2 linked regions of the Bombiscardovia apis genome follow. The protein of the gene in region 1 interacts with the protein of each later gene in a pairwise test. Links are inferred from orthologs where the notes say so. Each region holds a gene or a part of one and is shown on either strand. Other genes may lie near its edges.

Evidence for each region.
Region 2: the proteins of rlmN (region 1) and ftsZ interact in binary tests that used the Escherichia coli proteins (3 or more experiments, as listed by UniProt). The link is inferred for Bombiscardovia apis from one-to-one orthologs.

Annotation. Positions count from the first base shown.
Region 1 is NZ_AP026800.1:956,333-960,444, reverse strand. The notes cover bases 4-2,819. They hold rlmN (dual-specificity RNA methyltransferase RlmN), read right to left. Parts: upstream 2,095-2,819; coding sequence 913-2,094; downstream 4-912. Other genes in these bases: R8377_RS03675 (phosphatidate cytidylyltransferase), read right to left, coding at 2,164-2,819; lgt (prolipoprotein diacylglyceryl transferase), read right to left, coding at 4-864. In the rest of the region: more of lgt, read right to left, coding at 1-3; more of R8377_RS03675, read right to left, coding at 2,820-3,174; frr (ribosome recycling factor), read right to left, coding at 3,208-3,762; pyrH (UMP kinase), read right to left, coding at 3,807-4,112.
Region 2 is NZ_AP026800.1:635,194-639,996, reverse strand. The notes cover bases 506-3,451. They hold ftsZ (cell division protein FtsZ), read right to left. Parts: upstream 2,616-3,451; coding sequence 1,395-2,615; downstream 506-1,394. Other genes in these bases: dusB (tRNA dihydrouridine synthase DusB), read right to left, coding at 2,822-3,451; R8377_RS02390 (cell division protein SepF), read right to left, coding at 857-1,345; R8377_RS02395 (YggT family protein), read right to left, coding at 510-803. In the rest of the region: R8377_RS02400 (DivIVA domain-containing protein), read right to left, coding at 1-350; more of dusB, read right to left, coding at 3,452-3,985; R8377_RS02375 (glycine--tRNA ligase), read right to left, coding at 3,990-4,803. UniProt on the Escherichia coli protein: Essential cell division protein that forms a contractile ring structure (Z ring) at the future cell division site. The regulation of the ring assembly controls the timing and the location of cell division.

The DNA of each region.
Region 1 (4,112 bases):
CGTTCGTAACTTTTCGGATAGGAGGGTAATGCTCTTGCCGTAACGGTTGACCAAGATAAAAGCGAAGGCTCCCACAAGGAAGACAATAATAGAAACCCACACGTTAATACGCACACCCAAGAACTCGTGGGCGAAATCGATACGTAGGGCTTCAATCCAGGTGCGACCAGCTGTGTACCACATGATATATATAGTAAAGAGCGACCCAGCTTTGAGCTTGTTGATTGTCTTTCGTCCCAGCCAAATTAGGAGAGCCGCACCAATAAGATTCCAAATCATCTCATACAAAAAAGTTGGGTGGAAAAGGGTGCCCGTTGGGCAAGTTGCTCCATCGTAGCACTGCTCTTTGGCACCAAGTGCGCTACCGGTCTGGTTGAGTTTCAGCCCCCAAGGCAAGGTAGTGGGCGAACCATAGAGCTCCTGATTAAACCAATTTCCCAAGCGACCAATTGCTTGAGCAACGAGTAAAGATGGGGCTACAGCATCGCCGAGAATGGCTGCTGGGTAATGCTTATGACGGCACCATGCCCATGCTGCAAGACCACCCAAAAGTACCGCGCCCCAAATACCTAAGCCACCTTGACGCAGATTAAAAATGTTCCAAAAATTGCCGTTTGACCCAAAGAAACGTTCAGGAGTTGTAGCAACATGGTAGAGCCTAGCTCCGATGATTCCCGCCGGCACTGCGCAAATAGTGATGTCTAGAATTTGCTCGTAACTACCCCCCTGCCTTTTCCAACGCACGGCAGTCATCCAAGCTGCGACGGCGATTGCTGCAAGCATCGTGAGCGCGTAGATGTGTATGGGGAAGGAACCGATGGAGAAGGTGGAAATCGGTGGCGAGGGTATGTATGCGTAGGTCATCATGCTCCTATAATACGGCCAAATACACGATTGCGCGCATCGAACGCGTTAAGCCTGCTTCGTCATTTTCGCTGCCAGCTGACCGCAGGCGCCATCAATGTCGGAACCGCGGGTGTCGCGCAGCGTCGCGGTGATACCGGCTCGATGCAGAATCTCAAGGAATTGCTGCTCGTCTTCGGGCTTTGAGGCCGTCCAGCGAGATCCTTCAATGGGATTAAGCGGAATCGGGTTCACATGCACCCAGTTGTCGCCATAATGATTGAGGCGCTTGGCTAGGAGTTGGGCATGCTCAGCTTGGTCATTGATACCCCGCATGAGCGCATATTCAATACTCACTCTACGTTTACTTGACAAATAGTAATCATGAGCTGCATCAAGCACCTGAGTGGTATTGAAACGTCGGTTCATAGGCACCAGTTCATCGCGTAGTTTGTCGCTGGGAGCATGAAGTGAGACCGCCAGACGTACCGGCAATCCCTCTTGTGTAAGCTTTCGGATACCAGGAACGACTCCCACAGTGGAAATAGTGATGCTTCGGGCAGAAATTCCAAAGCCGGCAGGAGGAAGCTCGCTCATCTGACGCACTGCCGCCAAGACAGACTTATAGTTGCCCATCGGCTCACCCATGCCCATGAAGACCACATTTGAAAGCCTTCCCGGTCCACCAGCCACCTGCCCGTCGCGCATCATGACTGCAGCGGCGCGCACCTGCTCCAGAATTTCGCCTGTTGACATGTTTCTCGTCAGTCCGAGCTGCCCAGTAGCGCAGAAGGGGCAACCCATGCCACAGCCAACCTGACTAGAAATGCACAGAGTGGTACGCTTCGTGTAACGCATAAGTACCGACTCAATACGAGACCCGTCGAAGAGCTCCCATAAAGTTTTTATCGTAGTGCCGTTATCGGCTACCTGACGAGTCACCTCGGTAATGAGGTTAGGGAAAAATTGTTGCGCAGCTTCTTCACGCTTAGCAGCAGGGAAATCGCTGTAGGTACGAGAATCAGTGCTGAGGTGGTTGAAATAATGATTAGCCAACTGCTGTACACGGAACTTAGGCAGACCTAAGGCTTGAACGCTGGTGATGCGCTCAGCATGACTCATATCAACGAAGTGCAGGGGTGGTTTGCCTCTGCGAGCATGATCAGGTGCTAAAACATCACGGAAACCACCCTTTTCAACTCCCGGAGTGATCCCGGTTTCTGGTTGTTCTACAAGATCGGCTGCCGACATGCGCTCTCTTTCTGCTGCAACTGTGGGTGGTATTACGTTATTGTGTTTTCACTTTTGCTAGTGTGCGTCTCACAAACCGGTGACCCACAAAAGCCCTGCAATGAAGGGAGCTGACATCAGGATGGAATCAACTCTGTCGAGTACTCCCCCGTGGCCCTTCAACAAGTGCCCCATGTCTTTAATACCTAAATCTCGTTTAATGAGCGAGGCTGATAAATCTCCAAAAGTACCGGTAATTCCTACCATAGCGCCGAGCAGCACTGCCACCCACCAAATCTGTGCCCACTCCTGACGTGGATATGTGCAAGCAAAAATAGCTCCAGCAGCAATGATGCACAAACCCATCGAACCCAAAAGGCCTTCCACTGACTTTTTAGGAGAGATACGAGGTGAGAGCTTGTGCTTACCCAGCCAAGCTCCGAAAGCAAGCCCACCAATATCGCTTACCGCTGGCAAAAACACAGAAATAAGGCCGTGTGCAACTGGATGACCGCCAAACGTCGTAGGCAAAACTATCAAGTTAGCCAAAAAAGTGATGTACACAACCGTCAGCAAGGAAACAGACACATTAGCATAGCGGCTGTTCACACGCACTACAGGAGGATTACCCTCGGTGATGCTGCCGGATTCACTCTGGTTGGGAAGACTATCAGCAAAATTGAGTTTGCTTGCTACAGCGCGTTCCAACCGTCTACTGCCTCTATGTTGGAAACTCGCGCAGATAGTAACAATTACAGCTGTAAGGAAGACACCAGCTACCATCCATAACACGTGATCTCGTCCATAAAACATGGCCAATATTGTGCCTGCCGAACACACCCATAAAGCTAGTATCGGAATATCTAAGCCTGCTGTAGCAAAATCGACCCTAAGCTCCCACAACCCCAGAGACATAAAGCAGACAATAAGCAGCATAAATGCATCAGGTTTAACCAACAGGCAGCCCAAAATCACCACCACCAGCAGAACTCCAGTAGCAATTGCCTGAGGCATGTTACGCCCGGTGCGTGTGTTGATGGTATCAAGCGTTGGACTAGTCTGGTCTTGCTGCGGCTGCTTCATGGTCTCCTCTGTAATCATCTGCGGCGTTACACCCCGTGGGTGAAGACAAAATCAGACTTCGAGAATTTCCTTTTGTTTGCTCTCAAGCAACTGGTCAATTTGAGTACTCATTTGTTTGGTGAGTGCATCCAAATCCTTCTGCAAACGATCACCCTCATCTTCGCTGAGTTCGCCGTCTTTGACGTTCGCCTCAATACCTTCCTTAGTCTTACGACGAATGTTGCGCAGGGCCACCTTACCGTCTTCAGCCTTGGTCTTGGCGAGTTTAACGTAATCCTTGCGCCGCTCCTCAGTAAGCTCAGGCATAGTGACACGAATGACATTACCGTCACGACTGGGGTTGACCCCCAAGTCTGAGTCGCGAATCGCTTTTTCCACTGCTGCCGCTTGAGAAATATCGAAGGGGGTAACAGCCAAAGTACGCGGTTCCGGCACTGAGATAGAAGCCAGTGCCTTAATGGGGGTTGGCGCGCCGTAGTAATCAACTACGATGTCGTTCAAAAATGAGGGGTTAGCCCTACCAGTACGAATACCGGAAAAGTTTTCCTTTGTTGATTCTAAGGTCTTTTCCATCTGCGTTTTGGCTTGATCTACTACACTTGCCATGAGAATACTCCTTGTTATCGTTTATGTACTGTCTTTTACTGACTTTAGCGGGTAACAGATTCTTGCGCGCACACCACCGTGCCTAACTCTTCGCCCTGAAGGGTACGGGTTACGTTTCCAGCGCCTTCAAGTCCAAACACGCGGATGGGCATAGCGTTGTCTCTCGCCATAGAAAGAGCCGAAGCATCCATAACAGCTAAATTGTCGACCAAGGCTCTGTTGTAGCTCAAGCGAGTGAACATAGAGGCCTGCGGATCTTTGCGCGGATCCGCGGTGTAAATACCGTCTACACCATTTTTACCCATAAGGACTTCTACGCAGTGTATCTCTAGTGCTCGCTGGATAGAAAC
Region 2 (4,803 bases), 320 kb from region 1 along the record:
TCGGCATCGGCGACGCGACGCTGCATCTCAGGATTGGGCTGCTGGGCAACCATTGCGGGCGCAGCCTGCTGTCCGGCAGTAGCTGCCTGGGACTTGAGATTGCGATTCTCGTTTTGCAGTGATTGAATCTGGGCGGTCAGCTCAGAAATCTTCGAGTTCAAGTTGGCTACGTCAGGCCCGAAGGACTGAGTTGAAGCACCGTTTCCTTGTACTGCTTGCTTCCCCAGAGCTTCTACCGTTTCAGTTACCTGATCGAGGAAGTCATCGACCTCATCGACGTCATACCCCTCCTTGAACCGCACTGTCTGGAAGGTATGCTCCCGTATGTCTTTGGGCGTCAAAAGAGCCATGTGTATCTCCACCTCGCTTCGGCAACAGTCTACCTACATTGCTGTTCTTTACTAATGCTAGCACGCCCCACTGTACAGAAACAGCGAAAAACGCGTACCATCTTCAAGCCTTCACCTTGTGCAGCCCAACAGGCAACCAAGCCCGCCCATTAAGCGCTCTTAAATGAGGACATTGACAACAACTTGTAAAACGATTAGCCCGAACCACAGGGCCATGAAACTGACGTCCAATTGGATACGTCCGAGTGGCAGGGGCGGAATGTAACGACGCAGCCAGCACAGGGGCGGTTCAGTCAACTGATAAATAATCGAAATAATCGAAGCCACTAGTCCGCGCGGATACCAGCGCGGAGAAAGGACCATAATCCAGTCGATAATCATGCGTACAAACAGCACGAAAATATAGGCATCAATGAGCCAGTTGAGAATATAGGCCACGAAACCGAGCAGCATGTGCGGTGAGGCTCCTTACCAGAGTGCGTTCACACGGATAGGATTAACTTCGATTAGTTACCGAAGAAAGACTGCGAGGCAGCTGGAGTTTCAGGCTCCTCAACCTTAATATTGACCTGAGCCGGGCTAAGCAGGAATACCCTCGGAGTAACGCGCTCAATAGAGCCACGCACACCGAAGACTACGCCGGCAGAGAAATCGACGATGCGGTAGGCCACCGACTCGCTCACGCCACTCAAGTTCAATACAACCGGGACGCCGTCTCGAATAGCCCGCCCCACCATTTGCGCATCCTCATAGGTCTTGGGATGAATGGTGGTAATACGGTTGAGCTTGCTCTGGAAGGGGCTAGACACCGCCGGGCTCGACACAGTAGCCGAAGCAAAACTTGCAGACGATTGACTTGCGCCAATAGGCGTGACTGAGTGGTCGTTGTCGAAGCCTGCGTCTTGGCTCTCCTCCTCTGAGGCCATTTCCTCGTCTTCGTCTACGACATCAGCCATGCCGAAGTAGGACATAGCACTCTTCATCAATCCTGCCATGACTTCTTGCTCCTTACCACTTTACGCTAGCCTGCCGCTGGCGTATTCTTTACCGCAGAAAATCTGGAATGTCCAGATAGCCACCCGCGTCTGAAGACCTAGGTTCTTCGCTGTCAGGTTCAGCCTGCTCTTGGCTCTGGTGTTCAGACGAAGCCTCGTCTTCCTGCCAAGGCTGAGCTTCCTGCTCGCCCTCCCCTTCGGAGTCGGCCTGCACATACGAAACATTTTCTTGCGACTGTTCGTTGGACTCGTCGTCTTGAACGGCAGCGAATTCACTAGAAGCCTGCCCCAGCTGGGCAGCCTTCTGAGCGTTGGGATCGAAACCGGCAGCAATAACAGTGACGCGCACCTCGTCGCCATAGGAATCGTCGAGTGCCAAGCCCCAGATAATCTGCGCTTCGGGATGAATGGCATCCTGTACGAGCTTGGCGGCAGCCGAAGCTTCTTGCATAGTCAAATCGGTGGGGCCTGCCACGTTGATCAAAGCACCGTGAGCACCCTCAATGGACTCCTCAAGCAGCGGAGAAGAAATAGCAATCTCGGCAGCTTGCGTAGCACGATCTTCACCCCGAGCTGCACCAATACCGAAGAGAGCCGTGCCAGCATCCTTCAAAATGGCAGTCACATCGGAGAAGTCGACGTGAATGTAGGAGTTCATGGTAATCAGGTCGGTAATGCCCTGCACGCCAGCCAGAAGAGCCGTATCGGCAGTCTTGAAGGCATCCATGACGGAAACCGTGCGGTCAGACAAGTCAAGCAAGCGATCGTTGGGAATAACGATAAGCGCGTCAACTTCCTTGCGCAAGGTCTCAATACCCGACTCGGCAGAAGATGCACGGCGGGGACCTTCGAAAGTGAAGGGTCGAGTGACCACAGCTATGGTCAGTGCGCCCTGCTGACGGGCTGCACGAGCCACGACGGGGCTGGCACCAGTACCGGTACCACCGCCCTCACCTGCCGTCACGAAGACCATATCGGAACCCTTAAGGACTTCCTCGATGTCGCTCTGGTGATCCTTGGCTGCCTTCGCACCCTTCTCAGGGTCGGCACCAGCGCCCAAGCCGCGCGAGTTCATATCCGAAAGGGAGATTTTCACGTTCGCATCGGAGCGCAACAAATCCTTCGCGTCGGTATTGATAGCTACAAACTCAACGTTTTGCAAGCCCTCAGCGATCATACGATTGACCGCATTGCCGCCTGCACCACCGACACCGACGACCTTGATATTGGTCTTGTCATTGAAATTGTCAGTCTGGGCAATCTCGCTCACCATATGCTCCTGTCACTCCACGTTACGGTCAACTCTAGCGCAAACCTGATACGCCAACACGCACACGTATACAGTCATATTCTAGACTAACCCCAACTCTTTCGCTTTTGATGCTAAACCCCAAGCTTCTACACAAGTTCACACTTATTTTTGTAGGTCCTCACCACAGCGATATATCCGGTAGTACTACAGCTTACACAAGCCCCTTAATAAGAGGCGTCCATCGGGTCGTCGCCAAAGAGCGCTTCGCGTTCATCATGGGTAGTTTCGCGCGAATCCAGCCATCCTTGCGGCAGTTTTACTTTCTTAGCGTACCGTACTCGACCGCGCGGCTTGGCCGCAATCGACTCGGGATAGGGCGCGTCTTGCGGCAACAGCGCAATTTGCTGGTCTAAATCTGCCAAAGACTCGCATTCCATAAAGGCCCGCCGGGTGCCGCCGCCAACCGGGAAGCCCTTAAGATACCAGGCCACGTGCTTGCGCATGTCGTGGACTGCCATCTGCTCGTCGCCGTCATAAAACTCAGTCAAAAGCTGGGCGTGGCGCGACACAATCTGCCCCACCTGCCCCAGCGTGGGCTCAACTCGCTTGCTAGAACCAGCAAAAGCGTTGGCGATGTCGCGGAAGAGCCAAGGACGCCCCTGGCAGCCGCGGCCAATTTCTACACCCGCGCAACCAGTCTGCTCAACCATAGCCAGCGCATCTTCAGCACTCCAGATATCACCGTTGCCCAAAACGGGTATGTCGAGCTCTTCCACCAGCTGACCAATGCGATCCCAATCGGAATGACCGCCATAGTATTCGGCAGTCGTGCGCGCATGCAGGGCTACCGCTGCGCAACCTTCCTCTTGAGCTATATGGCCCGCCTCTAAAAAGGTGGTGTGGTCCGCGTCAATACCTACACGAATCTTGGCTGTAACCGGAATGTTCGCACTGCTGCAAACGCTCACTACCCGGTTCAACAACTCCTTAAAGAGGTCCAACTTCCAAGGCAGAGCAGAGCCACCGCCACGTCGTGTCACTTTCGGCACTGGGCAGCCAAAGTTGAGGTCGATATGGTCGGCCATGCCACCCTCGACAACCATGCGCGTAGCCTTCTCCATAATAATCGGGTCTACGCCATACAGCTGTAGGGAACGCACCCGCTCAGAGGGCGCAAACCGGCAGAGGCGGAAAGCCTTCGGGTTCTTCGCCACCAGAGCGCGGGCCGTGACCATTTCAGCTACGTAGAGCCCGTCTGGCCCATATTCCTCGCACAAGACGCGGAAGGGCCAGTTAGTAACGCCCGCCATAGGAGAGAGCACAACCGGAGTAGGCACGGCAATAGGCCCCAGCTGAACCGGGGCCAGTGTAACTTGACTTTGGGCCATAGATTTAGCGGTCGCCGCCTGCTTCGGCTACCTTGACCGGCGCAGACTCGTCTTCGCCAGCCTCTTTCGTAACATCAACAGCGCCATCGGCAGCAGCCTTACCCGTGATGGAAACAGGGCCTTCAGGATAGCGCACGCGCTTTTCGCTGATGCGGGCGCGCACATAATTCTCGACCTTATCCAAGCTCACGCGCTCCTGGGCCATCGTGTCGCGGTCGCGGATAGTGACGGCCTGATCCTCGATGGTATCAAAGTCGACGGTGATGCACAGAGGTGTGCCGATTTCGTCTTCACGACGGTAGCGGCGGCCAATTGCGCCGGCTTCGTCGTAGTCAATCATCCACTCGTTCTGACGTAGGTCTGCGGCCAAATTGTGAGCGATGCCCTGTAACTCGGGCTTCTTGGAGAGTGGGAGTACGGCAGCCTTAATAGGAGCCAGACGCGGATCCAAGCGCAAGACGGTACGGCGATCCACACCACCCTTAGTATTGGGAGCTTCGTCTACGTCGTAAGCGTCGACCAAGAAGGCCATGAGCGAGCGCGTCAAACCAGCGGCAGGCTCGATCACGTAGGGCACGTACTTCTCGCCCGAAGCTGGGTCGAAGTAAGACAGATCCTCGCCCGAATGCTCGGCGTGAGCCTTCAAATCGAAGTCGGTGCGGTTGGCCACGCCCTCAAGCTCGCCCCAAGTGGAGCCGGTGAAACCGAACTTGTATTCGATATCGACCGTGCGCTTGGCGTAGTGGGCCAGCTTCTCCTTCGGATGCTCAAAATGACGCAGGTTCTCGGGGTTAATGCCCAAGTCCGTGTACCAGCGC